Regions from separate parts of the Pseudoalteromonas sp. S3785 genome, predicted to be linked through region 2. Evidence: predicted binding sites of a transcription regulator. Region 2 holds the regulator's gene; each other region holds the start of a gene.
What was found. The regulator LexA, encoded in region 2, represses DNA repair genes until DNA is damaged. The targets are predictions, from matches to a motif close to TACTGTATNNNNATACAGTA.
Positions count from the first base shown of each region.

Region 1: uvrD (DNA helicase II) is a predicted target of LexA. The motif match lies at 4,645-4,664, and genes of this name have one in related genera.
Region 3: ruvC (crossover junction endodeoxyribonuclease RuvC) is a predicted target of LexA. The motif match lies at 6,586-6,605, and genes of this name have one in related genera.

Region 1 covers NZ_PNCT01000009.1:43,820-53,995, reverse strand. Annotated here, with positions in the region: gene CWC17_RS03200 (chemotaxis protein) at 1-263, opposite strand, end outside; gene CWC17_RS03195 (tRNA(Met) cytidine acetyltransferase TmcA domain-containing protein) at 322-2,385, opposite strand; gene uvrD (DNA helicase II) at 2,363-4,528, opposite strand; gene CWC17_RS03185 (hypothetical protein) at 4,841-5,065, shown strand; gene CWC17_RS03180 (YacL family protein) at 5,180-5,548, shown strand; gene CWC17_RS03175 (dUTP diphosphatase) at 5,632-6,255, shown strand; gene yrfG (GMP/IMP nucleotidase) at 6,256-6,903, opposite strand; gene nudE (ADP compounds hydrolase NudE) at 6,966-7,538, shown strand; gene cysQ (3'(2'),5'-bisphosphate nucleotidase CysQ) at 7,531-8,322, shown strand; tRNA gene CWC17_RS03155 (tRNA-Met) at 8,471-8,547, shown strand; tRNA gene CWC17_RS03150 (tRNA-Met) at 8,730-8,806, shown strand; gene CWC17_RS03145 (trimeric intracellular cation channel family protein) at 9,113-9,727, shown strand; gene CWC17_RS03140 (YifB family Mg chelatase-like AAA ATPase) at 9,761-10,176, shown strand, end outside.
Region 2 covers NZ_PNCT01000031.1:29,602-39,777, reverse strand. Annotated here, with positions in the region: gene cyoE (heme o synthase) at 1-38, opposite strand, end outside; gene CWC17_RS09165 (COX15/CtaA family protein) at 51-1,040, opposite strand; gene CWC17_RS09160 (hypothetical protein) at 1,071-1,565, opposite strand; gene CWC17_RS09155 (SURF1 family protein) at 1,555-2,295, opposite strand; gene CWC17_RS19780 (DUF2909 domain-containing protein) at 2,310-2,621, shown strand; gene CWC17_RS09145 (cytochrome c oxidase subunit 3) at 2,521-3,396, opposite strand; gene CWC17_RS09140 (cytochrome c oxidase assembly protein) at 3,432-3,962, opposite strand; gene ctaD (cytochrome c oxidase subunit I) at 3,962-5,554, opposite strand; gene coxB (cytochrome c oxidase subunit II) at 5,554-6,696, opposite strand; gene lexA (transcriptional repressor LexA) at 7,169-7,786, opposite strand; gene CWC17_RS09120 (PaaI family thioesterase) at 7,964-8,404, shown strand; gene CWC17_RS09115 (hypothetical protein) at 8,415-8,795, opposite strand; gene CWC17_RS09110 (DUF7218 family protein) at 9,027-9,278, shown strand; gene CWC17_RS09105 (hypothetical protein) at 9,422-10,138, shown strand; gene CWC17_RS09100 (VOC family protein) at 10,113-10,176, opposite strand, start outside.
Region 3 covers NZ_PNCT01000051.1:36,993-47,168, reverse strand. Annotated here, with positions in the region: gene tolB (Tol-Pal system beta propeller repeat protein TolB) at 1-1,240, opposite strand, end outside; gene tolA (cell envelope integrity protein TolA) at 1,250-2,176, opposite strand; gene tolR (protein TolR) at 2,181-2,612, opposite strand; gene tolQ (protein TolQ) at 2,599-3,303, opposite strand; gene ruvB (Holliday junction branch migration DNA helicase RuvB) at 4,377-5,384, opposite strand; gene ruvA (Holliday junction branch migration protein RuvA) at 5,392-6,009, opposite strand; gene ruvC (crossover junction endodeoxyribonuclease RuvC) at 6,012-6,536, opposite strand; gene CWC17_RS13020 (ABC transporter permease) at 6,666-9,167, opposite strand; gene CWC17_RS13015 (ABC transporter ATP-binding protein) at 9,157-9,870, opposite strand; gene CWC17_RS13010 (arylesterase) at 9,871-10,176, shown strand, end outside.

The DNA of each region.
Region 1 (10,176 bases), on a different contig from region 2:
CTAAACCAATCATTAAGCGAGGTTTGCCAGGTTCTTAGCTCATTAAGTGCTTTTTTATTACTTTGCTCTGTAGAGCTGCCATTTAAAATAACACCTAGGTCGAACACTGGCGTAGGTGTTTCCATGTAGTCTTTTACACCAATAAAGCTCTTATTGTTATTTGGCAATGTAGTGAGGTTATTATCAAACCGCTCGGTGAGTAAAATATCGAGAATTTTAAGTGAAATGGTTTTACAGCCCACTTGAAAGTTTATGAATTCCATACCTTTATCTTTAATTGCCTTGTAATGCTTTAAGGATAGAACAAAATAGATAAATAGCTTAAAGGTTGGGTGGTTTTTTAATTAGTGATTTAACAGCGAGTTTAAATTGTTGCTCTAATGCTTTTTTCCCACTTAAGCGGTGTTGTTTGATTAGCTGCTCATTATTGTGGTTTTGTAATACCATTTGTATCAGCAAGTGGCGAACTTCACTTTTAGTTGCCATTAGGCAGGACGGTGAGTGGTTAAATAAATACCATAGTTTTGGCGCGGTATTAAAGCGATTTATTGTACTAATTGGAGTGTTTATAGGTGGGCTGGGCACGCTAGATTCATCGCTAAATTTACTTATTAGCTCACTGACTAACTCACTGTCGAGCTGGCTAAAGTGCGTTAATAAACCATAAAACAAATCACTTTTAAATTGCTGAGTTAAGGTATGTAAGCCCTGCGGGGATGTGTCTAATGCTTTAACAACAAGGGCTGAGTGCTCACCGGTGCTTTTATCTCGCTGATAACCTAGCTTAACAGTACTAAAGCCTTGAGATTGCCAAAAATGTAAAAGCCCGGCTGTAGCCCCAAAACTTGCACCTATATAACTACAGGTGGGTGTTAGCTGATGCTGGCAATGCGCTAGTAATGCTTTACCTACGCCTTGTTGGTGCAGGTTAGGTGCAACAGCTATACGAATAACGCGTGCGCTTTGTTTTGTTAAATAGCTTGGCTGTGCGCTTAATTGCGCGAGTGATTGTGCCATTAAATGCCCTTGTGGGCGCCGCTCACCACTGATTACTTGCTTAGCTAACTCTGCATCCATACCGCCTTCAACGGCTATTAAACACACTCCCACAACATGCATCTGGCATCTACTAATAAACAGTCTTTGCGCTGGGGCATCAAGAAAGTGGCGTAAATCGTTAACACTGCTTTGATAATGGGCAAGTGCGAGCAGCGCAACTATTTGCTGCAGTAAAGGCTCATTGTCAACGAGTTGCTGTTGAGTGACTTCAACGTGCTCAATGCTACTTAATGCGGGCGGGTATTCGTTATATTGTGCATCTAAAGCAAAGAGTGTGCGTACCTGTTGCTCAAGAGGGTCGCCCTTAGCAAAACGTATAGGGTCTTCTAAGTTTACAACTTTTGCCGCTTTGTAATTTGCTTTTATATGTTGCGTAAAACGAATGGTATAGCCTCGGCCATTACCCTCGTAACCTACCAAGGTGCTTGCAAAGACTATACGCGGGTAGTGCTTTAACATGGCTAATAGTAGTGGTACAGGGATTGCGGCGGCTTCATCGACCAGTAATAGATCACAAGGCGGCAACTGATTAAGCAGTGCATCTGGGGCCATGTACTGTAAATTAGTTAAATGTTTTTGCTGAGCCTTGTATTCAACCTGTAAGGTTTTAGCTAAATGCTTAAAACAGCTATGGGTGGCTCTGAATTGTGTTGCGCATACAATGATTTTTTTATCATGTAATGCTGCGGCTGCCAGACCAAGCGCGGCTGATTTTCCGCGCCCTCTGTCGGCATTAATAATTAAAGGCCTGTTCGCGCGGCCTGTGGCCACCTTAATTATTTGTTCAACGCATTGTTGCTGCGCCTGATACTCAATTTTATTTGTTACATTGCTTTTGATCGGCGGCTGTTTAAAGTCAGTGTGTTCATCAAAGTGTATGACGGGTAGCGTTTGTAAAAGGCGAGAAAAACGTAAATTAAAATAGCTTTGCCGATTACTACTTCCATGAGATTGCACGCTTTTAAGTGCAGGGTCTTGCCAAGAGGCTAAACGTTGTAAGTCAGGCAGTAATAAAAATAACAAACCGCCTGCTTTTATGGTACCGGCAAGGGCAGCAAGTTTATCGGGGTAAATGCCACTATAGCCATCATAAACGGCATGAATAAACTCTTGCCCAAGTAGTTCATGGGTATGCTCAGGCCAACTTGAATTAGCAATGCCGCTGTTTGACAGCAGCTTTACATTATCTGAGTCTGTTAATGCGCTTAGTAGCTCGTAGCACCAAGCGGCTTGGCCTGTAATAAGTACTAACTGACGATGTTTTGCGTCAGTTAGTTGCTGTGTTAATTGTTCAACATAGTGCTTATACAGCTTGAAGTCGTGCATATGCGGTCACTAGCCATTTGCTGCCAAGGTCGTCAAAGTTAACTTGTACACGCGATTGTGCGCCACTGCCTTCGTAATTTAGCACAGTGCCAATACCAAATTTAGCGTGCAGTACACGTTGACCTAAGTTAAACCCACTTTCTTCAAAAGCTGCATGGCTTACTGACGCGCTAAAGCGCCCTGCAGCAGGTGGTCGCGATACCTGCGTTTTAATACGAATTTCTTCTACGCAGTCTTCGGGTATTTCGCGTAAAAATCGTGATGGGCTATGGTACTTTTCTTGGCCGTATAAACGGCGGCTTTCGGCATGGCTTATGTAAAGCTTGTCCATTGCACGGGTCATACCCACGTAACAGAGGCGGCGTTCTTCTTCTAAGCGCCCTGATTCTTCATTACTTTGCTGCGATGGGAACATACCTTCTTCAACGCCCACCATAAACACAAGTGGAAACTCTAATCCTTTAGCAGAGTGAAGAGTCATCATTTGTACAGCGTCTTCGTGCTCATCCGCTTGGCCTTCACCAGATTCAAGTGAGGTGTAGGCTAAAAAGCCCTGTAGTGGTGAGCTAAACTCTTCTTCTTCAGGGAGCTCGTACTGATCGCATGCACTGATAAGCTCTTCTAAGTTTTCTACGCGAGCGCGGCCTTTTTCGCCTTTTTCAGCCTGATACATAGCCATTAAACCAGACGTTTGAATAGTGTACTTGGCTTGCTCTTGTAGTGTCAGGTCGCTGATTTTATCTTCTATGTGTTCTACCAACTCTACAAACTTTGTAACAGCGCTTGCCGCACGACCCGATAAATGCTGTTGTTCAACAATTGCTTTAGCAGCGTACCAAAGAGGCAGCGACTCAGCACGCGCACAGTCGCGTATATGGCTAAGTGTTTTATCGCCAATACCGCGCGCAGGGGTGTTAATTACACGCTCAAATGCGGCGTCGTCTTGGCGGTTTCCTACCAATCGTAAGTACGATAGCGCGTCTTTAATTTCTTGACGTTCGAAGAAACGCATACCGCCGTAAATACGGTATTTTAAGCCTTCTTGAAGCATGGCTTCCTCGAGTACACGAGATTGCGCGTTGCTACGGTATAAAATGGCGGCGTCTTGCAGCGCATTACCGGCATTTAACCAGCTGCGTAGCTTACTACTTACAAAGCGGGCTTCGTCTAGCTCGTTAAAGGCTGCATAAATTGATATAGGCTCGCCTTCGTTGCCATCGGTCCACAAGCTTTTACCCATGCGCTCTGCATTGTTTTTTATAAGCGCATTAGATGCTTTTAGAATGGTTGCGGTTGAGCGATAGTTTTGCTCAAGGCGAATAGTTTCAGCATCAAAATCGGTTAAAAAACGCTTTATATTTTCTATTTTAGCGCCGCGCCAACCGTAAATACTTTGGTCATCGTCGCCTACAATCATAATGCTTTGCGTATCGCCTGCAAGTAGCTTTAACCATGCGTATTGAATGGTATTGGTATCTTGGAATTCGTCTACCAGCATGTGGGCAAAGCGCTGCTGGTAATGGCGAAGTAGCGTAGGGTTATTTTTAAGAACCTCGTAGCTACGTAGCAGTATTTCTGCAAAATCGACTAAACCAGCGCGGTCACATGCTTCTTGATAGGCTGCATATACACGCAGCATCATTTGCTCGTTTATATCGTAGGCTTGAATATCTTTAGGACGCAGGGCTTCATCTTTCTTAGCGCTGATATACCAGCCAAATTGTTTAGCTGGCCATTTTTTATCATCAATATTCATTGATTTTAATAAGCGCTTGATCATTCTTAGCTGATCGTCAGAGTCTAAAATTTGAAAGGCTTCTGGTAGGTTTGCTTCACGATGATGAGCGCGCAAAATACGGTGTGATAAACCATGGAATGTACCAATCCACATGCCTCCCACGGGGGCTTTTAGGGTTTCTTCAACACGGGTGCGCATTTCTTTAGCGGCTTTATTAGTAAAGGTAACCGCAAAAATACTATAAGCAGAAGCTTGCTCAACCTGCATTAACCATGCGATACGATGAACTAAAACACGTGTTTTACCCGAACCAGCACCTGCTAATACCAGCATGTTTTGTAGTGGGGCTGCAACGGCATCGCGTTGTTTGTCATTTAAGCCATCGAGTAATTCAGAAACGTCCATCGTTACGCCTTTTCAATCAATAATGAGAGGGAGTATAACAGGTGTTTTTGTTAGGCTAAATAAAATACTGTTTTTATGAACAGCTATTCTAAAAATACTTGTAAAACTAGTTGCTTAACTGTTTATTCATGCTGTTAAGTAACTGTAATTAAGAATAAAAATAATCAAATTGACCTATATTTAGTAAAAAAGACTAAATCAGTTATTTTATGCTAGTTTAACTAATTGATTTTTAAGCTTTAAAAAATTGGCATAAAGTGTGATAGTAAGTAAATAACTAAAATTTAAAATTAATTAACTACAGAGGTGAGTATGGCTGATCAAGGTTCTGGCGGTAATGTAATTGCGGCGTTGTGTAATATATTTTTTCCTGGTTTAGGGCAACTGGTACAAGGGCGTATTTTAGCTGCTATCTTCTTTGCGCTAGCTATTATAATTAGTTACGCACTTATTTATGTATTGGTAGGCTTTGTACTGGTGCCTATTATTTATTTATGGTCGATTATAGATGCTGCACGTTTTAGATCGCGAAGTTAGCTTTTATGCCACCTATTTAAATAGCGCCCATTGGCGCTATTTTGCGTTTTAGGGGCAGTGTTCAGGGCTATTTATGGGTATAATTAGTGCATTAGCGTTTTACAAGTAAAAATTATGGAATATCAATTTATACGCGACCCTATTAGCGGGCTGCGCATTAAAATAAGCAGCGAGCATGCCCTAATTGGCCGCTGGTTAAATGAAGAAATTGGCAAAGAAAAAGTGGCGATGGTACAAGCACTTATCAACTCAGTTAAAACAAGCTACGAGCCAATAACGTTAAAAGGCCAAGAAATAGACTTAATACTCTCTAAAGACGAAGCCTTATTTGAAGCCCATGCCCTACACCAAGACAGTGAAGACTTAGTTGCCTATCAAGATGATGACTTAATGCTTGAAGAAAATGGCCTAGTGAGTGGTTGTGGCTTTGAAGATTTTATAGATTTAATTGAATCTTGGGCTGATTTTAGCGGCTCAAAGTAAAACCAGAATTATTAAAATAGTGCTGATGCATTGCGCTTTTTTTATCTGTACTATTACACCAATCAAAAACGTCAGGAATGAATATGTCTGCCAATTTAAATAAGCTAGTCGTTATGCTAGAAATGCAAAATGCCATGAATACTAAGGTTCATGAGCAATGGTTTAGCCAAGGTTTTGAGTGGTATAGAGCCATTTGGGTAGAGTGTGCAGAAATGCTAGACCACTACGGTTGGAAGTGGTGGAAAAAGCAAACCCCAGATACTGAGCAAGTCATTTTAGAATTGGTTGATATATTTCACTTTGGTTTATCGCTAAGAATAGACGGCACTACAAGTTATGAAGCGTTAGCAAAGCAGTTAGAGCAGCAACTTAATGCGCCTGAGCAAGCTGATGACTTTAAACAAACACTTGAAATATTAGCAGCATCAGCCGTTGCTGATAAAACCTTTAACGCCGCTGCATTTGCAGGCTGTATGGCGCAAATTGGTATGAATATAGACGATTTATACCGAGGTTACGTAGGTAAAAATACCTTAAACTTTTTCCGCCAAGATCATGGCTACAAAGATGGCAGCTACATTAAAGTGTGGAACGGTCAAGAAGATAACGAGCATTTGGTTGAAGTCGTAAAAAGCCTTGATACCGAACATGCCGACTTTGCAAAGTTAGTATACCAAGGTTTGGAAGCTCGTTACCCAAAAAGCTAATTATATAATAGTGCGGTAGTCGGTTACGTTTAAGTAATCGGCTATTACATTATGTGGTTGCTTACTATCAGGGTTAGCAACCGCAAGTAAATGTTCAATGCCGTATTCTCGGGCTGCATTTAAAACAGGCACACTGTCATCAACAAACAAAGTGCGCTGCTTATTAAACCCTAAATCTTTTTGTACTTGATGCCACAAACTTTGCTGCTCTTTACTCACGCCGTATTGGTGGGTCGACACCACGCCATCTAAATAATTATCTATCGCGGTGTGCTCAAATTTAAGCATGACGTTTTCTGGGTGAGCGTTAGTTAACAAAATCAGCTCTTTACCTGCTTTTTTTAACTCAGTTAAAAAGTGAGGCACATCTTCGCGTACTTTTATTAGGTGTTGGGTTTGACGTTTTAGTTCCATTATCGGCAACTTTAACTGTTCTTCCCAATAATCTAAACAATACCACTGTATTTGGCCACTTACCGCTTGGTAGCGCTTGTGCATATCGGCTTTTGCTTCATCAAGGGTGATATTGCGAGTGCGTGCAAGTTGTTCTGGAACAACATTAAGCCAAAAGTGACTATCGAAATGCAAATCGAGTAATGTTCCGTCCATATCGAGTAAAACGGTATCGATTTTTGACCAATTTAGCATGGGCTTTTCCTTGTGAAAAGTTTATGATTAAGCACAACTGCCATGATAGCAAAATAACGCCAATGACACAGAAAAAGCACCCAACTCCACCGCAAATTATTAGTAATAATGTAGTTGCTAAAAGCCGTTTATTTACTGTTGAATCATTAGAGCTTAAGTTTTCTAATGACGAAGAGCGCCAGTATGAGCGAATACGTGGCGGTGGCCGTGGGGCTGTAATGATTGTGCCAATAACTGCGGACAACGAAATGCTACTGGTACGTGAGTATTGTGCAGGCACGAACGACTACCAATTAGGTTTTCCTAAAGGCTTAATAGACCCAGGCGAAACGCCCCAACAAGCTGCAAACAGAGAGCTTAAAGAAGAAGTGGGTTTTGGCGCCGAATTTTTTGAGCCATTAAAAGTTGTATCAATGGCGCCAAGTTACTTTAACGCAACTATGCATATTTTATTTGCTAAGCAGCTATACCCGCAAACGTTAGAAGGGGATGAGCCTGAACCGCTAGTGGTTGTTAAGTGGCCATTAACAGATTGGCAGTCATTATTAGAACAAGGCGATTTTACCGAAGCTCGCAGTGTTGCCGCTTTGTTATTATTAAATAAGTATTTAGCGTCTGGAGCTGCAAATGAATAAACTACTAGAGCCTTGTATAGAGCTTGCACAACGAGCAGGCGATGCCATTATGGCTATTTATAAAAAAGATGATATTGGCCAACAAGAAAAGTCAGACGCTACGCCCGTCACAAAAGCAGACTTAGCGTCTAACGATGTGCTCGTTGCTGGTTTAAAAGACCTTGCGCCCGAGATTCCTATTATGTCAGAAGAGACGCCTATTCCGGCACTTGCCCAAAGACAAGACTGGCAACGCTACTGGTTATTAGATCCGATGGACGGCACGGGCGAGTTTATTTTAGAAAGTGGTGACTTTGCCGTTAATATTGCGCTTATTGAAAATAACCATCCCGTTTTAGGTGTGATTCATTGGCCAGCAAAAGGCATTACTTACTTTGCTACTGCTAATCAGGGGGCATTTAAACGAGAAAATGGTAGCGATACAAAAATGTCGGTAGCAACACCCGATAACCTAACGCTAGCAGTAAGCCGTAGACAAAAAATTGAAGCGGTCAGTCAGTATTTAAATACGCAATTTGCCACTATTGCTGTAGGCTCGTGCTCGCTAAAAGCATGTATTGTTGCCGAGGGTAAAGCCGACTGCTTTTTACGAATTGGCCCTACTGGCGAGTGGGATACCGGCGCGTCACAAGTGATTGTAGAAGAGGCAGGCGGGTGTATTACCGATGCAGAATTTAACCCGCTTACATATAACCAGCGTGAGAGCACCGAAAATCCAGATTTTATTGTGATGGGACACCCAGATTGGGAGTTTCAAAAAATGATAAGCCCGCATCAAAGATAGCGATTTAAAGAGTGGTTTGGTTGCTTTTTGTTCGGTTGAACGCAATTAACGAGTGAAAGCCTTGCAATATAAGTTTATTCCTATATTATAGCGCTCTCTTCGAAACAGGCTCGTTATTAACACGAAACTATTTCAAAGAAATTACAGGCGCGGGATGGAGCAGCCTGGTAGCTCGTCGGGCTCATAACCCGAAGGTCGTCGGTTCAAATCCGGCTCCCGCAACCAATTTCCTTTAGGGGTTTGAGGTTACTGTAAAATGTTAGTTAAAGAAAAGCTTGTCGGTCTCAGCTCTTCATTAGCCAGCAAAGGTAGTCGTTTTAAATCTGGCTCCCGCAACCAATTTCTTTTAGGAAGTTGGCAGCCTCGTTGTAATGTAAGCAACGCTAAATAAGTATGCATATTTCAGGCGCGGGATGGAGCAGCCTGGTAGCTCGTCGGGCTCATAACCCGAAGGTCGTCGGTTCAAATCCGGCTCCCGCAACCACTGAAATAAAAAGTTAGAATGAAGCGACACTCTATATGAGTGTTTTTTTATGCCTAAAATTCAGTGAAATGAATAGCTCGTCGGTCTCAGCTCTCCATTAGCCAGCAAAGGTTGTCTTCACTGCGTGAGGCATTCACTCTCCATAAACTCTGGCTCCCGCAATCACTGAAATAACACCCCTCATAAATTTATGCCTCCCAAAATAGTGTTTTATACACGTTATAAATTTTCCGAAAAAAGTGTTATTACTTAAAACTTTGTATAGTTTGTGTTAAAACGGCACAAATAATTTTGGGTGTGTTACACATGACTGAGCTTTACCACTGGTTTGATTTAATTGGCATTGCCGTGTTTGCTATTACGGGTACATTGGTTGCACACGAAAAGAAAATGGATGGTTTTGGTGTTGTAGTATTAGCTGCTGTAACAGCGATTGGAGGCGGTACGGTTCGTGACCTTATATTGGATGTTCCGGTATTTTGGTTACACGACCAAAGCTTTTTTTATGCTATTTTAGCAGCGGTATTTATTACCACTCGGCTTATTAACAAGCAAAAGTCGATTCCACATTACACATTACAAATTGCCGATGCATTTGGATTAGCATTTTTTGCGGTTATGGGTACCCAAAAAGCATTACTTGCCGGCATGCCAAATATGACCGCCATTATTATGGGTGTAATTACCGGTTGCTTTGGTGGCATGCTCCGAGATGTGCTTGCCCGCGAAATTCCTATGCTGCTAAAAGGCGAGCTATACGCAATTACCTGTATTGCAGGCGGTGTTGTTTATACTTTGGGTATTCACTTTGCGTTAGCGACTGAACTTGCCATGGTAATGGCAATGCTAACCACCTTATTGCTTCGTATTGCAGCTATTAAATGGCAAATCACAGTACACGTTTTTAAATATTCTGACTAAACTAATTAATTAAACCATTAATTAGGATAAGGAATGTCGCTAGCTCGCATTTATTCTCGTGCCCAAGTGGGTATAAACGCCCCTGAGGTTATTGTAGAGGTACACCTTGGTAATGGTTTACCGGCATTTAATATTGTTGGGCTTCCTGAGGCCTCAGTTAAAGAGTCAAAAGATAGGGTGCGTAGCGCCCTAGAAAACTCTCAATTTGGTTTCCCCGATCAGCGCATTACCGTAAATTTAGCGCCTGCCGATTTACCTAAAGATGGTGGGCGCTTTGACTTAGCCATTGCGGTAGGTATTTTAGTGGCCTCTGGGCAGGTTGTATGTCCTGATATACATAAATACGAGTTTTACGGAGAGCTTGCACTCAATGGCGAAGTGCGTGGCGTAAATGCCATTTTGCCCTCTGTACTTGCAGCAAAAGAGCAAAACCGCTGCTGCTTTTTACC
Region 2 (10,176 bases):
ATAACTTGTAGTTCTTTTTTGTCGAGTGTGAGTGCCATAATTATTCCCCTTTAAGTGCGTGCTTTTAGGTAGTAACACAACCTAACCATAGTCAATAACAAGATAGCTGCCATTAAATTGTGTGCCAGCGCCACTCCTAGCGGAAAATGCCAATGCACCACCGCAAGCCCCAAACTAATTTGGCACAGTAGCGCAACGAGCACGCTGACAGTACAGTGTTTTATTTTTGCAGATTGCGCCTGACTGTATATACGCCACATAATTAGCGCCAATACAACACATGTAACTAGCGCCCAAATTCTGTGTAATAGGTGAATAGACATACGCGCCTGTTGCGATAATACTCCGTACTCATAGTTACTGTGCTCAAGCGGTAGCTGAAACACACTACTGAGTGAAAATGGCTGCGCATAACTACACAGCGGTAAGCCATTACAGTGTGGCGCTGCATAATTTGCTGCAAGCCAACCACCTAATGCAATTTGAATAACCAATACAGCCAATGCAACTAAGCTCAATGAAAAGTAGCGTTTAGCGCTACTATCTCCGCCCTCTATGGGTTTACTGGTTAAACGCAGATATAAAAGAGTGATTAGCGATAAAATACTAAACCCCCCCAGTAAATGCCCCATTACAATGAGCGGTTGCAAGTTCATAGTAACGGTCCACATACCCAGCGCTGCCTGAAATATAACTAACAACAATAATGCTAGCGGTAATTTAACCGGCGTGTTTGAGTTATGGCGCTTTACAAAAGCCAACCCAAATAGCGCTAAAATAAGTAACCCCAGCGCACCTGCAAAGTAACGGTGGATCATTTCTTTCCACGCTTTGGCGGTTTCAAACATCATATCTGGGTAACTTTGGGTAGCCAGTGCGATATCGGCTTCATGTTTTGGTACAGTTAAAAAGCCATAGCAACCTGGCCAGTCAGGACAACCAAGCCCTGCGTCACTCAAACGTGTATATGCGCCTAGCCCTACCACTAATAATGCGAGCAACCCTGTTGCAAGTACCCAGTGTTTATAATTTTTATACATAGGAATCTCCCATTAACAATGCGCTATTAGTTAGCTTGAACGAGAATAATTAAGTAGTTTTTTTAAATCTTTTAATAACCCTTTTTGTACTAAGCGGTTTTCTTGAGGCTGCTCTTTAAAGGGATACTCAAGCACCACTAACCCCCTATGATCAATTAAATATAAGCTAGCGGGCTGTAAATTCTGTTGCGCGTTAAAGGTTTTCCAAGGCATGTTCTTAACATTAGGCGCCCCCATTACAGCCATATCAACCTTGCCTTGGTTTTTTCCTAAGGCGATATATAAGTTATCAAGCGCATTGAGCTGCTCATTACACGATGCACTACATTTATTGGAGTAATTAAGTGCAATTGTCCATTGCTTAGGGTTATGTTGCTGCCAGTTTTCAAGCTTTACTTCGTGCTGTAAAAAATCGCCATTATTGGTAATAGCGCTTGGCAACCAGTCTAGTTTTAGCGCACCGTATGCGAGTACGAGTGGTACAGCGCAACATACAACAAACAAAACTAAGGGATTATTTTTCATTGTTAGTCCTCTTTTTACTGGCAAAAATGGCCACCACCACACAGGCTAAGGCTATTAAAAACCATTGCACTGCATACGCTTGGTGCTTTTGCGGACTCATCACCACCGCTGTATAATGCGGTATTGCTAGCGCATCTCCAGTACCTTGACGATAAGCCATAAAGTTAAATAACGATTGATTACTCTGCTCACTTAGCTTTTGTAAATCTATTGATTGAATTCGTTTTTGAAAGTCTTGTTTTGTCGAATTGGTTTGTAAGTTAAAGCTCGCTAAGTTTTGCTCTTTTATTTGCGCTTTAAACGTAAGAGTACTTTTAGGAAGTTGGATGTTCGGTAATTCGCTGCGTGAAATAGGCGCTTTTACCCATCCTAAGTTAACGAGTAAAGCGCCGCTTGCTTGGCTTGGCTTAAATAAAACCAATAAATCGTAACCCACTTGCCCTTGGTAAACTTGGTTATCTAAAAGCCAGTATTGCTGATTTATTATTTTTCCAACAAGCTCAACCACTACACCTGTTTTATTCCATTTTGAAGGCATGGCCTGTAATTGCTGCCAGCTCATTACGCCTTGGGTTTGCATGTTAGCTATAGCTGTTAACTGTTGCTGCTTTTGCTCAGCCCTTGCTAATTGCCAATACCCTAAACGTACACATACCAGCACCACAGCTACCACAACGCAAAGTGCGATAAATGAGCTAAGCTTTTGTTTACGCCTTAAAATTAACTGCATAAAGGGTCAACCCAGTGATTATTAAAATTATTATTGTGCTGCTGTTACTATTTATACTTTTCAACTTGTTTAGAGCGCTATTTATTATGGTGACCGATAAATCTGGCGGTCGGCCTATGTCGCATTTTTTAGGCCGTCGCGTACTGTTCTCTGTGGTGGTTTTGGTGATGGTGATAGCCGCTGTAAAACTTGGTTTTATAAAGGCTAATCACTCACCAATCGCCGTTACAACACATACACAAAAACAAATAAACACAGCCACACCACATCAACAAAATGCCAATACCAAGCCGCTGCTTGAAACGCAAAGTGTTTATCTTTCGTAAAATGGCCTTTTAAAATACGCACAAATACAACAAACAAAATAATGGCGCCAAGGGTCACATGCATGCCATGAAAACCTGTCAGCAAAAAGAATGTGTTCCCGTAAATGCCTGCATCTAGTGTTAAGTTTAAGTCGTTGTAGGCATAAATATATTCTTCCACCTGCAATGCTAAAAAGCACACACCCAATAAAATGGTTGCCCCCAACATCACTTTTAGCGGTTTACGTTTATTGTTTTCAATGGCTACGTGAGCAAAGTGCAAAGTAACCGAAGACGCTAATAAAATAAGCGTATTAATAAGGGGTAAGCCTTGCCATCCCATTGCTTGAGTGGTTTCACCTGCTGGTGTGGTTAGTAGTGGCCATACGGCCTCAAAGGAAGGCCAGAGCACCTCGTTGGTCATCGCATTATTCCCAGCGCCGCCAAGCCAAGGCACAGACAAAACACGGGCGTAAAATAATGCGCCAAAAAAGGCCATAAAAAACATAACTTCAGAGAATATAAACCAGCTCATGCCCTGTCTGAACGAGCGGTCCATTTGCGCTGAATATAAGCCCTGGTCTGACTCGCTAATTACATTTTTAAACCAGCTAAAAATCATATACAGCAACACTGCAATGCCTGCATATAGCAAATACACACCGCTGCCCCCTGCACTTTCTAAATTCATGACTGTTAACGCCGCACCCACTGCAATAAAAAATAACGCCACCGCGCCCACTATGGGCCAAGGGCTTTGCTCGGGTACGTAGTAGTTTTCATAATCTTGATTCATGTTACTTGCTCCTAGTTTTACACTAGACATGCAGGCTAGTTATTACTTGCTACTAGCTGCTCACTAATATCAAATACGGTGTACGATAAAGTTAGCTCTTCTACATCGCTCGGCAATGCGGTATCAACATAAAAAAGCAGCTTAAACTCAAGTTCTTCACCCGCTTTAAGGGGTTGTTTATCAAAGCAAAAGCACGCTATTTTATGTAAGTACTTGGCTGCCTTTCCGGGCGATACAGAAGGTACCGCTTGCATTACTTTATCGATATCACTGGTGTTTTTTGCGCTAAACATTACCTCACGCATAGCACCCGGTTTCACATCAACACTGTATTCTTTAGATTTAACAATAAACGGCGCACCACTTTGCGCATGGGTTGTAAAGCTCACACCTATTTCTCGGTTTTCAGTGATTTGTGTACTTTGTTCAGCTTGCTCAAGCGACGGCTTGCCATTAAGCCCAGTTATGTCGCAAAACACGTCATATAAGGGCACTAAGGCAAATGCAAAAGCAAACATACCTATACAAATAAGAATTAGGCGCTTTAATAGCGGTGCGTGTGTCATTATTTAATTTCCGGCGGTGTAGAAAAAGTATGATACGGCGCAGGAGAGTCTACTTCCCACTCTAAACCTTCAGCACCATCCCATACTTTTGCAGGGACTTTATCGCCCCCTCGAGCACATTTAATTACCACAGCCACAAAGAGTAACTGCGATAAACCAAAGGCAAACCCACCTATGCTTATAATCGCGTTAAAATCAGCAAACTGCAGAGCGTAATCGGGAATGCGGCGCGGCATACCTGCCAACCCTACAAAATGCATAGGGAAAAACAGCACATTAACGCTTACCAACGATAACCAAAAATGCCACTTAGCCAAGGCAATGTTGTACATATTGCCCGTCCATTTAGGCAGCCAATAATAAGCCCCTGCCATAATAGAAAATATTGCTCCCGTAACTAACACGTAATGAAAGTGCGCCACCACAAAGTAAGTATCGTGATACTGAAAATCAGCTGGTGTTATAGCCAACATCAAGCCCGAAAAGCCCCCTAAGGTAAACAGCACAATAAAAGCAATACTAAATAGCATGGGTACTTCAAAACTTATTGAACCTCGCCACATAGTGGCCACCCAGTTAAAAACTTTTACCCCTGTAGGTACCGATATGAGCATGGTCGCGTACATAAAAAATAGCTCGCCAGCAACAGGCATACCGGTCGTAAACATATGATGCGCCCACACTATAAAGCTTAGTAATGCGATAGAAGAAGTGGCGTATACCATGGAGGCATAACCAAATAGTTTTTTACGAGAGAACGTAGGCACGATAGTCGAAATAATACCAAAGGCGGGTAAAATCATGATGTACACTTCGGGATGGCCAAAAAACCAAAATATGTGCTGAAACATTACCGGATCGCCGCCACCTGCTGCATCAAAAAAGCTGGTTCCAAAGTATTTATCGGTCAACACCATAGTAACCGCTCCGGCCAATACAGGCATAACAGCAATTAATAAAAATGCGGTTATTAGCCATGTCCAAACAAATAATGGTAGCTTCATCCATGTCATGCCTGGGGCACGTAAGTTAACAATGGTCACAATCACGTTTATTGCGCCCATAATTGAGCTAATCCCCATAATGTGCACTGCAAACACAAACATTGCGGTGTTATCGTTACTGTACGTTGTAGAAAGCGGCGCATAGAACGTCCAGCCAAATGCGGGGCCGCCTCCAGGCATTAATAACGATGCCAATAAAATTAAAAAAGCGAAGGGTAAAATCCAAAAGCTCCAATTGTTCATTCTGGGCAGTGCCATATCTGGCGCACCAATCATGAGCGGTACCATCCAGTTAGCAAGCCCCGTAAAGGCTGGCATTACAGCACCAAACACCATAATTAAGCCGTGTACTGTGGTCATTTGGTTAAAAAAGTGAGGATCTACCAATTGTAATCCTGGCTGAAATAACTCAGCCCGAATAACCATAGCCATTGCACCACCAATTAAAAACATCGTCAGCGAAAAAATTAAGTACATGCTGCCAATATCTTTATGGTTTGTTGTATATAACCAGCGTTTAAAACCTTTGGCTGGATGGTGGCCGTGGTGAGCGTCATTGGCGTGTGGTTGTTCTACTATGCTACTCATTAGTTCGCCTCCCCATCAGCATCAAGTGCTGCCTGAATTTCACTAGGTTGGATAACATCACCCGTATCGTTACCCCACGCATTGCGTTTGTAGGTAATTACTGCCGCAAGTTGCTTTATAGATAACTGCTTTGCAAATGCCTGCATTGCGGTGCCAGGACGGCCATGAATTACAATATCTATATGATCTTTTATATCACCAAGCACAATGGGGCTGCCTTTAAGCGCTGGAAACACACCCGGTAACCCCATACCTGTTGGCTGATGACACGCAGCGCAACTTGCCATATACACTTGCTCACCTAGCGTCATTAACTCTTCTTTAGGAATCGTTTTCTCAAGTAGGGCTGCATCGGCTAATGCCGCTTTCTGCTTAGCTTGCTTAGCATCTGCAAGCCACGCGTTAAAATCCTCTTGTGACTTAGCTTCAACTACCACGGGCATAAAACCATGATCTTTACCGCACAGTTCGGCGCATTGGCCACGGTAAATACCCTCTTCGTTGATGTTGGTCCACGTTTCATTAATAAACCCCGGGTTGGCATCTTTTTTAACGGCAAAATCAGGTACCCACCAAGAGTGAATAACATCATCAGAGGTCATTAAAAAACGCACCTTTTGATTAATTGGCAGTACTAAAGGTTTATCAACCTCAAGTAAGTAATTAGGGTTTTTATTAGCAAGGTTGGCTATTTCGTCTTGAGGGGTAGACAAAATAGAATAAAACTCCACGTCTTCGCCCATATATTCATAATGCCACTTCCACTGTGATCCAGTGATTTTAATGGTTAAGTCGGCCTTACTGGCATCTTCCATTGCAATCAAGGTTTTAGTGGCAGGGATTGCCATGGCAATTAAAATAACAAACGGAATGGCAGTCCAAAGAATTTCTACTTTGGTACTTTCATGAAATTGGGCAGGAACTGCCCCTTTAGATTTACGGTGATGAATTAGTGCCCAAAACATAATTGCGAACACTATCACCCCAATCACACAACATATTAAAAATATTGTCATGTGTAGCTGATATACATTATTACTTATATCGGTTACGCCCTTGCGCATATTGTATTGGCTATTAGCCAGCACTTGCTGCGGGAACATAATCAATACAAGCCACAAGGCAGAGGTCAGTTTACCCATGTGACGGCTCCTTTGATGCTATTGCGAATGCAAAGCGAAGAGGCATACGGCTTAAACGCCAATTCGTTATTTTTATTATTTAACCAACCTAATTTGTTTTGATTGGTATAGCTGCGTCAACAATGAATGTGTATTTGTGTGTTCTCAAAACCAAAAAGCTGTGAGTTATTGTTAGCCCAGCACATTAATGATTAGCTAAAAAACGTACAACAAGCAAGTTTTAGTATAAAAAACAAACAAGTTGTATTTTAAAATAAGCTTTAATTACGCCAGCTTAAACACAAGTTAGTTGCTAAATAGCGAGTAAAACTAGGGGGTGCATCATATAAAAGAGGAGTTAAGTGCGAGTGCAAAAAAGTTTACAGGCTAAATAATTTTAGGGCGCTTTGAGGTAGCGGAAGGTCTTTCTTAAAACAAAAATGCACACTTAAAAGTGCGCATTTATAAAAAGTTACTTAAAAATAGTTAAAAATTACATCCAGTCGGCATTTCTTATTACGCCAACAGCTAAACCTTCAATATTAAAAGATTCGTTTTCAAGGTCTACCTCTATAGGCGTAAACTCTTCGTTTTCGGCGTGTAATAATACTTTTCGGCCTGCTTTTTCGAGGCGCTTTACGGTTACGTCTTCATCTACCCGCGCAACCACAACTTGGCCGTTTTCAGCTGTTTGAGTACGGTGTACAGCAAGTAAGTCGCCGTCCATAATGCCTATATCTTTCATACTCATACCGTTAACACGCAGTAAAAAGTCAGCGGCAGGTTTAAACATAAGTGGGTCTATTTTGCAGTGGCTCTCAACATGTTCTTGCGCCAAAATAGGCGAACCCGCTGCAACTCGACCTATTAATGGCAGACCTAGTTGCTCTGGCTCTTCTTCTTCAACCAATTGAATACCACGGCTTGCGCCTGGCTTCATTTTAATAACACCTTTTTTGGCAAGCGCTTTTAAGTGCTCTTCTGCGGCATTAGCACTTTTAAAACCTAGTGTTTGCGCAATTTCGGCACGTGTAGGAGGCATACCAGTGTCTTTAATAAAAACTTTTATTAGTTCGAGTATTTGAGCTTGGCGTTTAGTTAATGGTCGCATACAACTGGTTTTCCATACAGTACATTTAACTGTGAGTATATACAGTTAAATAAAAATCGCAAATTTAAATTGCGCTTTAAAATAGCTAAACACACCGCACTTGGATATATTTTAGGTAATTACAGACGTTCAGTATTTAAAATGCTATAAATTTGCTTTCAACATAAAGGAGTAATTATGAGTATTTGGCACCAACCCATCACTTTAGCGCTTTGCAAACAGTTAGAGGAAGGCATTGACGGCCAAGGCACATTAATGAAAACCATGGGTATTGAAGTCACAGAAATTGGTGACGATTACCTAGTTGCCACAATGCCAGCAATTCCTGAGCATCATAATCCTATGGGGATGGTTCACGGTGGTGCAAATGTAGTACTTGCCGAAACAGTAGCAAGCTATGCTGCTAATTTTGTTGTCGATTTTACAAAGTTTTATTGTGTAGGGCAGGAAATTAGCGCAAGCCATTTAAAAGCATCTCGCAATGGTACTTTAACTGCAACCGCTAGGGCTTTTCATATAGGTAAACGTAGTTCTGTGTGGGAAATAAAAATAACAAATAGCCGCAATGAGCTGTGCTGCGTATCAAAAATGACCGCAGCAGTTGTAGAGCGCAGATAATTACTTATTGTTATTTTTCGATAGGATAAATAGTAATTTCCATACCTGCACCAATCGCAGATATACGTAGCAGTGTGTCTGCATGTAAGGCTTGGTTAAAACATTTAGGCGACGTGCCCGATTCAAAGCCAATATCAAACGTTCTTCGCGAGCAGCTGAGCCATTGTTTAAGCGCATTACGTGAACACGACTCAATAAGCTCGCACAAATGGTTAATCGCTTTATCTGGTGTTGATATTTCACCTGAGGCTTCAATACGCGCAAGTTGACGATATTCGTCTTTGTCATAATGCAAAACCGTCGCGTTTTTCTTTAAGTCTGCCACTAAGGCGCTAATATCATGTTTAGACTCAAGCTCTAGATCTACATTTAAAAATTGAATTTCCGACATTGTCTGCTTTTTACCCTCTTATAGTTTCATCGCAAACTTTAACGCAGTTTTACTTTTATACCAAATCAACTAAGCGGTAAACATGGCTTTATTAATAGAAAATACCTATTTAAACGCCATTGGCACCTAATTTGCCTTATTAAACGGGTTAGGCTAGTTAAGAACAAATTTAGCGTTTATGTATGAAAGTTATACACACACTGTGTAATTAAAAGCTGTAGGAGAACAATAATGGTAGATCATGGTCCGCAAATTAAAAATGATGAACAGTACGATGCACTTCGCGATGAAGGCATGAGCAAACAAAAAGCCGCGCGAATTGCTAATAGTAATACTCATAAAACCGCAGTTAAAGGCGGCAAAGCCTCAAAGTATGAGAAGCGCACTAAAAAACAGTTATACGATCAAGCAAAAGAGGTAGGCATTAGTGGCCGCTCAAAAATGAGCAAACAAGAGCTAATAGATGCCCTGCGTGAGCATTAAACGCAGCCTCACTGATTTTTTATCGCTCCTTTTTATTATTTTTATAAAGTTAGAGTAAGCTTATGAATAACTGCGACAAAATGTCGCAGTAAAAGCATGGGCAGCTGTAATACACTAACGCTAAAAATAATAAGAAGCACAAAATGAGAAAACAACTCTTTAAGCGCGCACGAAAACTTCATAAGTGGCTAGGCTATTTACTTGCCTTACAAATTTTAGCTTGGCTTTTAGGTGGCTTAGTAATGAGCGCGATACCACTTGAATACGTACATGGTAAGCACCTTGCAAAACGCACACTTACAAACCCATTTACACAAGCAGACTACTCCACATCACTCGATAATATTACGTCACAAGTGGCTAACCCCACTCAAATAATATTTGAGCACTTTTTAACTACCCCGCTTATTACTGTTATTAACAGCACCGAGCAGCAAAGCTTTAATGGCTTTACGGGCCGCCCTTTTAAGCCACCCACTAAAATACAAATCACCGCTAATGCACAAGCTCATTTACTCATCGACGCTAAACCAGTAAGTACCACATTTTTAAAACAAGGGACACGAGAGGTGAGATACAAAACAAATGTGTGGCAAGTACAATTTAACGACACCTTTAATACTACGCTGTATTTAAATGCAGTTAACGGCAAAGTTATTACCATTCGCAGCACGCTATGGCGCATCTTCGACTTTTTTTGGATGCTGCATATAATGGATTACGACGAGCGAGAAGATTTTAACAACCCGTTACTAATCAGCTTTGCAGCCACCAGCGTGCTATTTTGTTTATGCGGTATTATTTTATTAACACAAAACGTTAGGCTAAAAAAACTTACACGTGTTGGTCAATCAAAATAGGGTTTCCGTCTGGGTCGGTAATAATAAAACTTTTATCA
Region 3 (10,176 bases), on a different contig from region 2:
TGCTATATATGATCATCGAGCCGTTTGGCGCTATGCTCGGAGATTCATCAAGGCGAGTTCGTGTTAATACTTGAAACGCACCTGTAGCCAGCTCTTTCTTAGCAAGATGGTACTGCCCGTTGGTACGGTTAACCATCACTAATTCTTTACTATCTGGCGTTATAGAACCCGCTAGGTTCATATCGCCGTCGAAGGTCAATCGTTGTGACCTACCAGTTCTTAAATTTAACTTATAAATCTGGGCATTACCACCCCTTTCAGATGTAAACACAATATCCTGGCCATTTGGGTACCAAGATGGTTCAGTATCTATACTACGGTGGCGTGTAAGGCGTGTTTCTTTACGTGTTGCTAAATCTAAAACATACACTTCGGTTGCACCTGTTTTGTCTTTAGAAAGCACCAATAACATTTTTTTCCCATCTGGTGAAAACTGCGGTGCACCGTTAATACCACGGTAGCTTGTAATCAGTTCACGCTTACCTGAGTAGAGATCTTGAATGTAAATTTGGCTTTGGCGGTTTTCAAACGTTACATACGCAAGCTTAGTACCATCTGGTGACCAAGCTGGTGACATTAACGGCTCTTTTGAGCGCAATAATACTTGCTCGTTAAAGCCATCGTAGTCGGCAACCACTAACTGGTAAGGTTTTGGTTGATCTTCGCGTACAATTACATACGCAATTTTAGTTAAAAACGCGCCTTTTTCACCGGTTAGCTTTTCGTAGACTACATCGCTTATGCGGTGTGAATAACGGCGAAAGCCACTTTCACCAATTACGCTTTCACGTGCTTCTAAAATGTGGTCTTGGCTTTTTACAAGTTTACCGTTGCTCATCATTTGCGTTTGGCCGCCGGTAATTTGCCCACGTATCACATCTACCAATTCGTAGCGTACTAGGTAACGTCCATCAGTTTGCTGATCAACTTCGCCAACGACAACCGCTTCTACACCTTGGTTTACCCAAGCTGCGTAGTCTATATCGCCATCTTTATTAGGAAGTTGCGGCATTTGTGCTACATCTACCGGTTTAAACTTACCACTGCGCATTAAATCGGCAGCAATAACATCGCTCAATTTTTGCGGAATTGGGCCAACACCATTGTATTTAAAAGGCACGATGGCAATAGGACGTGCGCCGTCTACACCTTCAGTTATTACAATTTCAAGTGCCGCATTTGCCACACCCTGAAACCCTAATAATATAACTACAAAGGCTATTTTAATTTTGCTGAACATATCATTCCTTTAAAATTCTGGCTTGATTGTTAAATTAATATTCTTAAGTTGCTCGAATACATCTTTGTCTTTAGATACAGGTAATGTGTCGGCCATGCGCACAGCTCTAAGTGCTGCTTCACACACTAACTTATCACCCCCTAACGATTTAACCTGCGTGACTAAACCATTAAACCCAAGACGAATATTTACTCGGCACTGTTGATTTTTCATTTTTTCATCAATCAGTAAGTTTTGCTGAATACGCGCCATAATTAAGGCTCTATACTTATCAACTTCGCTTACTACTTGCTGTTGGCGTATTTTACTACGTGCAGCCTGCTCTTTTGCAAGTTGTTCTTGCAGCATTTGCTCTTGCAGCGCTTGCTGACGTTTGCGTTCGGCTTCTTTGGCACGCGCTTTGGCTTCTGCTTCACGTTTTTTACGCTCTGCTTCGGCTTTTTTCAGTGCCTCTTCTTCTGCTTTACGCTTATCTGCAGCCGCTTTGGCTGCATTTTCAGCCTCTTGCTTTTGCTTTTCGGCTTGTTTTGCCTTAGCACGTTCTTTTTGTTCAATTTCACGCGCTTTTTTAGCTTCAGCCTCAGCTTGTGCTTTTTCTTTCTCTTTTGCTTTACGCTGTTGCTCTAGCTTTTTAATATTACGGGCTTCGGCTTCACGTTGTTTACGTGCATTGGCGGCTCTGCGCTCTAAGTCGCGAATGCGCTTATCTTCAGCACGTTTTTTAGCGTCTTCTTTTTTTTGCAACTCGGCAATTTTTTGCTCAACTTGCTTTTGATCTACAGTGACCGCAGACACTGCATTATCAGGCTCAGGAATAGCCGAATTAAGCGTCACTTCCATTACTTTAGGTGCTGGAGGGTGTATATTCGCAGTTGCCCACAAAAAGCCCCCCAAACCTAAATGTAAAAGCACTGACTTGATTATAGAACTATTCATGTTACTACTGTTTCCCCTCAAAGGATTCTGTCATTAAACCCACAGATGGTACGCCAGCATTCTTTAAAAAGTCCATTAATAACAATACTTCTTGGTACGAAACCTTACCAGAGCCTTTAATCATTACTGGTACATCAGGGTTTTTCATTAGCTGAAGCTTAATAACCGCTGCCACATCCAGTGCTTCCATTGGCTCCTCTGGATCAGTTCCTATGCTTACATAGTACTTACCTGCAGAGTCAATAGAGGCAATAATGGGTGGCGTGTCTTTAGTGTCAACTAAATCCGACTCTTCCATTTTTGGTAAATCAACTTTTACACCGTGAGTAATAAGCGGTGCTGTTGCCATAAATATAATTAGCAATACCAACATTACATCAATGTAAGGTACTACATTAATTTCTGCGACCGGACGGCGCTTCTTACGCTGATACATTCGCTTTAGTCTCTATTTGGGTAGCTGCTTGACGGTGTAAAATATTGGCAAATTCTTCCATAAAGTTGATGTAGTGTGATTCTAGTTTTTCAACTTTATTAGCAAAGCGGTTATACGCAATAACAGCCGGAATAGCCGCAAATAAACCCATTGCTGTTGCAATAAGTGCCTCAGCAATACCTGGCGCTACCATTTGTAAAGTTGCTTGTTTAACTTCACCTAGTGCAATAAAGGCATTCATAATACCCCACACCGTACCGAATAAGCCGATATATGGGCTAATTGAACCTACTGTCGCTAAAAACGATAAGCTCGATTCTAGTTTTTCAATTTCACGCGATAGAGCCACACGCATTGAACGATGCGTACCTTCCATAACAATGCCTGCGCTTTGAAATGTGTTCTTTTTATGGCGCGCAAATTCTTTAAAGCCTGATGTAAATAACGCTTCAATACCATGAGATTGGCCACTGCGTGATGAAATTTCGTTGTATAATTTGCTTAAGTCGATACCTGACCAAAATTTTTGTTCGAATTTTTTTGCATCAGACAAGGCATCGCTAATTGCTTTTTTGCGCTGAAAAATAATTGCCCATGACATTACAGACATTGCTACAAGTGCTAGCATAACTAACTGCACAAGCAAACTGGCTTCTAGAATTAGATCTAAAAAGTTAAGCCCTGATCCCACGTTAAACTCCTAAATAATTTCAAAAAACGTCAATTTGGTTATTTTATGTAAATAAGACCATTGTAACGGCCATAAGTTGCATCTAGTGTATCGAGTCAAGAGTTTACTGACAACGGTATTGCTATGAATTGGCAACAAAAAACGTTAAACATACGGTTAATCACTTGTTTGTTTCTAAAACGCGACTGCCACGCTAAGTAAAGTACAACTAAATACAATAAAAGTGCGTAAATATACGCAGAAAACTTGATAAAATGCTGCGTTTATTCATAAAAAGTGCATAAGCACGCAAAAGCTATTCATGTCATTGTGCATGTACTAATTTAACTAATAGTGTAACAATACAGCTCACACCAATTATTTATTAATTTTCAGCAGCTTATAAAGTTAACGAATAATTAACGCACAAGTTTCGAACAACTAAAAAATTCATCAGATTAGTTTTTTTTATCTGAAATTTTAAATTTTCTAGTTTGAACAAAAAGCACATATTCCGTATTATTCTCCCATACCGAGCTTACGCACTGAATGAAAGATTTTTCATTAAGCCAAGTTCTTAGTAATAGGATTTTTAATCGTATTACATTGTTTTACTCTTTTTGGATAAAACCTAATTAAGTAAAACGTAGTTCCCTGGATTACTTCCTTCAACTTGTTGTTTGCCCGCATTATATGCGGGCTTTTTTTTGCCTAAACTTTCGCGCTTCTTACTTAACCTGAATACTGAATAAAAGCGCATTTCTAAAAGCCGCGTTTTCGCTAAAAGCTTCTCACTAAAAAAACTTATATCAGCCTAATTTAAGATGTCAGTAAGTCTCTTTATAAAAATACAATGTACTTAATTTAAATAACCACACTTTTAAGCTCTCAAAAAGTAGCAAATAAGTGCCGTGATAAATTCAATGGTACGCAGCATAGCCACGCCAGTCTTAACGTTAAGTGAATTACAAAATGAATTTAATTTATTGGTTACATTTGCAACAAAGTGGATGAAAGCTGATTAACTATTAAGAAAATTTTACAATTAAGGGTAGGTACAACCCGCTACATTGACTGTAACGGGCTAAATGAGGTTAATCTTGTTTAGGGAGTAAACCAAAGTGATGGTACGCATTGTCTGACACAATTCGCCCGCGCGGTGTGCGCTGTATAAAGCCTTGTTGAATTAAAAACGGCTCAATTACATCTTCAATGGTTTCTTTTTCTTCGCCGATGGCGGCGGCTAAATTATCTAGCCCTACAGGTCCGCCCATAAATTTTTCGATAATGGCAAGTAAGTATTTACGGTCCATGTAATCAAACCCGCTTTTATCTACGTCAATCATATCTAACGCCTGCTCGGCAACCGAGGCATTCACAGTGCCATCAGATTTTACTTGCGTGTAATCGCGTACACGGCGCAATAGACGGTTAGCTATGCGCGGTGTGCCTCGCGAGCGCTTTGCAATTTCGGTGGCTCCATCATCGCACATTTGTAAATCTAAATAATGCGCTGAGCGCCCCACTATATATGATAAATCAGCAATAGAATAAAACTCTAAGCGCTGCACTATGCCAAAACGGTCTCTTAGTGGTGAGGTAAGAGAACCTGCACGTGTGGTTGCGCCAATAAGCGTAAACGGCGGTAAGTCTAATTTAATAGAGCGTGCTGCTGGGCCTTCACCAATCATAATGTCGAGTTGATAATCTTCCATCGCGGGGTAAAGGATTTCTTCAACTTGTGGGCTGAGTCTGTGTATTTCATCAATAAACAGTACATCGCCCTCTTCAAGGTTGGTAAGCAGTGCAGCAAGGTCGCCGGCTTTTTCAAGCACTGGCCCTGAGGTGGTTTTAATACTTACATTAAGCTCGTTGGCGACAATATTAGCAAGCGTGGTTTTACCTAAGCCTGGCGGGCCAAATATTAATAGATGATCGAGCGCTTCACCACGGCTACGGGCAGCCTCTATAAATATTTCCATTTGCTGCTTAACATGCGGCTGACCTTTGTAGTCGGCTAAAAGCTTGGGCCTTATTGCGCGGTCTATGGTGTCTTCGTTGGTTTTTTCGCTCGCGTCAATTAAACGATCAGCTTCAATCATGGGTTACTCACAACATTGATTTTAAAGATTCTTTAATAAGAACCTCAGTAGACATATCGGGTTTGCTTACCGATTTTACTGCTTTTTGCGCTTGTGGCAATTTATAACCTAACGCAACAAGTGCCGATACGGCATCGTCAGCGGCATTATTGGCAATAGTTGCATCGCAAGCAGGCTCTATTACGGCATTATCGCTAAATGGCGTAAATAAATCATTACCCCAATCTTTTAAGCGGTCTTTCATTTCAAGCACTAAACGCTCAGCGGTTTTTTTACCCACACCCGGTAATTTAACCAAGGTTGTGGCATCTTCGTTGTTTACACAACTTACAAATTGTTGCGCCGACATGCCCGACAAAATCGCTAAGCCGAGTTTAGGCCCCACGCCATTTGCCTTTAGTAATTCTCTAAAAAGCGCACGCTCGGTTTTATTATTAAAGCCAAATAATAGTTGTGCGTCTTCGCGTACTACAAAATGCGTGTACACAATGGCGTTTTCGCCAACATTGGGTAAGTCGTAAAAACAGGTCATGGGCATTTGTACTTCGTAGCCTACGCCGCTTACTTCTAATAAAATTTCGGGCGGCTGCTTTTCAACTAAAATGCCATTTAAACGGCCAATCATATTTATTTCCTTAAACGTCCTCTAACGGTTTTGCTGGCGCTACCCGCTAGTTTGATTAAATTTTGTTCTGAGTGAGCATGACATATTGCAATAGCAAGTGCATCGGCCGCATCGGCTTGCGGTGTACCTGGTAATTTTAAAATATTTTTGACCATGTGTTGTACTTGCGACTTATCGGCGCCGCCATTACCTACCACGGCTTGTTTAATTTGCCGTGCTGAGTATTCAAATACGGGTAAGTCGGCCATAGAGGCGCCCACAATAGCCGCGCCTCGGGCTTGGCCTAGCTTTAGCGCTGCATCCGGGTTATGCGCCATAAATACTTTTTCTATTGCAAAGGTTTCGGGCGAGAACTGCTCTATTATTTGTGTGATCCCTTGGTAGATCATTTTTAATCGTATGGGGAACTCATGCTCAGCTAATTTTATACACCCACTGCCTAAATAGGTAAATTTAGCACCTTGGTGAGCAACTACACCATAACCCGTTAAACGTGAACCTGGGTCTATCCCTAAAATAATGGCCAAACAGCACACTCATTATTGTTGTTTTTCAATAACGGTAATAATGCCAGAGCACTGTATAAATTACCAGTGGCGAGTAAAAACAAAAACGCCCGCAACTTAGTGCGGGCGTTTAGCGTTAAAAGTTATGGCTTAGGCTAAAGCACGTACTAAGCCTTGGGTATTTTGTTTAAGTTTACGGGCAATCATTAAGTAGCCAAGCGCCGCCACAAACACCCCGCCCGATACCGGCCCTATTAGCCATATTTCAGGGTGCAGCTTACCAGCTAAGTCAAACATTTGCTGCTGAACAATTAGCAAAGCTACATCACTAAATAATGCGGCTACAAACCCAGCTAAACCACCTAATAGCAAAAACTCATAAAGGGTCGCATTTTTTATTAATCGCCCTTTGGCGCCTAAAGTTCGCAGTATTACAATTTCTTGCATTCGCTCACCTAGGCTCGCTTGCACCTGCGATATAAGCACTAATGCACCACACAACACCACAATAGCAAGCACAAAGCCAATCGCTAACGACACCTGCTCAATGGTTGATTGAATTTGCTTTACAAAGTTATCTACATCAATGGCGGTAATGGTTGGATACGTGCGCAGTAACTGGCTAAACGCTTTCTTTTGCTCAGGCTCTATACGCACAGATGAAATATACGTTGCCGGAAAATCTTTTAGCACGTCGGGGCTTAAAATAATAAAAAAGTTAGGTTTTAGCGTAGCCCAGTTTACTTTACGTACGCTAGTTATTTTAGCGTCAAATGATTGCGCACCAATTAGAAATGTTAAAGTGTCGCCTATTTCTACATCTAAACGCTCCAGCATTGATTCCTCAACCGATGCTTCACCCACCGCGCCTTCGCCAAACCACTGTCCTTGCACAATTTCGTTTTGGGCTGGCACGTTTTCAAGCCACGTTAAGTTAAGCTCACGGCCGATGCCTGAACGTGCTTCTTCATCTTTTTTCTCGTTATCTTGCAACGATACTTTACGCGCAACAAGCTCGCCATTTACCGCATTTACGCGCCCACGAATGGTCGGGTAAAAATCAGATACTAAAATATCGTTTTCTGCTAGGTAATTGTTTACAGGCTCAAGTTCGTTTTGCGTAATATTAACTAAAAATGCATTTGGTGCATCGGCGGGTAATTGAGACTGCCAATCTGAGATCATGTCATTTTTAAGTACAATCAAAAACAGCAGCAATTTTATCGCCAACGAAAAGCTAATAAGCTGCACCGCATTTACGTTGGCACGCTTTTGTATTGAAGCAATAGCTAACGACCAGCTATTACCTGGTTTTAAGCCTAATTTACGGCCACCACCAAAAATTAATTTTGAAATAACAAACAACACCGCAATCAGAGCCAGTGTAGAAACAAACAAAATAAGCGTTATTTTAATGTTGTTACTAAATAACCACATTAATAAAAACACCGTAAGGGCACTTAAACCTAAGTGCACACGGCTTACGGCTAGTCTGTCGCCTAAATTACGGCGCAATACTCTAAGCGGTGGAATATCAAATAAATCAAGCAGTGGCTTAATAGAAAACATAACTGCACATATAACACCTGTGCTAATGGCCACCAGCCAAGGTTTAAAACCCGCTGCAGGTAAACTCATATCCATGCTTTTTGCTAAATACCCGGTGGCAATTTCTTGTAAACCGTAACCTATGGCTAAGCCAATGATAACCGCCATAGTGCAAACCATGAGTAAATGCATAAAGTAAATTTTACGAATTAATGCGCGGCTTCCGCCAAGGGTTTTCATCATAGCTACGGGGTCGTATTGGCGCTCACAATAACGCTTTGCCGACACAGCAATGGCAACTGTGGCTAAAATAATGCCCAGTAAGCCAGCTAGTAATAAAAAACTTTCTGCTCGGTTTAAGCTATTTGATATAGGCGATTGCCTGTCTTTGACGCCGTACCAGCGTTGATTTTCGGCCATTTGTGGCTTTAACCACTCATAAAACCGCGTTATGTCTGACTCATCGCCTGCATACAATTGGCGGTAGTTCACTCGGCTGCCAGGTTGTATCACTTCTGTTTTTGCAACATCAGCAATATTTATGAGTACTCTGCGACTACTCGAAAATACATTAAACGGGGCATCAGGCTCTTCAACTACCACTTTTTCTACATTGAATACGGCAGCACCTAGCTCTACTTGGCTACCAATATCAATATTTAAGCTGTAAAAAACCGATTCACTTAGCCACACATTACCAGGCTTTGGTCCGCCCTGGGCTACTTGCGTTTCGCCAAGCAACGATGATTTAACTTTTAATTCGCCTTTTAACGGGTATTCGTTTGATGCCGCTTTTACCGAGGTAAACTGCATCTCGTCGTTGGCAAATAACATGGTATCAAAGTAGACCATTTGCGCAGTTTGTAAGTTTTCTTGTTTGGCTTTATTAATAAACGCCGTATCTAATTTGTGGGCACTGGCTAGCACTCTATCAGCCGCAATAAACGCACTACTTTTTTGTGCTATGCTTTGTGCTATTCGCTCTGTCACCATAGACAGCGTGAACACTGTTAGTACTGCAAGCGCAATCGCGGCACTAATTACGGTTAGTTCGCCGCGGCGAAATTCGCGGGCAAATAATTTAAGTGCTAACTTAGCCCACATTCGCTACGTCCTCTTTTGAGTTTTTAACTAACTGCCCCGCTTCAATTTGTACAATATGCTGGCACTTTTGCGCGAGTGCTTCATCGTGAGTTACTAAAATTAACGTTGTGCCGTGCTGCTGGTTTAAATCAAACAATAACGACTCCACCATTTTGCCGTTTTTACTGTCTAAATTTGCAGAAGGCTCGTCGGCAAATAAAATTTTAGGTGTGCCAATAAAAGCCCGGGCAATAGCCACACGTTGTTGCTCACCACCCGAGAGTTGCGATGGGTAATGATCTATACGGTGGCTTAGCCCTACTTTTTCTAACAATGCAAGGGCTTGCTCCTTGGCGTCGCTTTCGCCAGCAAGCTCTGCTGGCAGCATCACGTTTTCAAGGGCAGTTAAGCTTTGTACCAACATAAAAGATTGAAATACAAAGCCGACTTTTTCAGCTCGTAATGCCGCGCGTTGCTCTTCATCTAATCTATGAAGTGGCTCGCCATCAAGGATAATTTCACCACTGCTGGCTGTATCTAGGCCCGCTAATAAACTTAATAACGTGGATTTTCCTGAGCCCGATGTGCCCACAATAGCAACTGACTCACCATGCTTGACATTAAAGCTGATGTCGCTGAGGATGGGCAACTCACCTTCGAAGGTAGAAACTACTTTAGACAAACCATTTACTTGAATAATATTTAATTGAGAAAGCGCTGACATATGACTCATTCAATCCTACGTTTTGTATTCGTTTTATTTTTAGTTATCAAACCACTTAGTGCGGCGGCCGACAACACGATTTTAATACTTGGAGACAGTTTAAGTGCAGCCTATGGACTTAAACAAGAGCAAGGCTGGGTTAAATTGTTACAAGATAAATACGATGCAGAGCAGCGTAATATAGAGCTAATTAATGCCAGTATTAGTGGCGAAACAACCGGCGGCGCTTTACGCAGGCTAGATGCCTTACTCGCGCAATACCAACCAAGCCATGTGCTTATTGAGCTAGGTGCTAATGATGGTTTG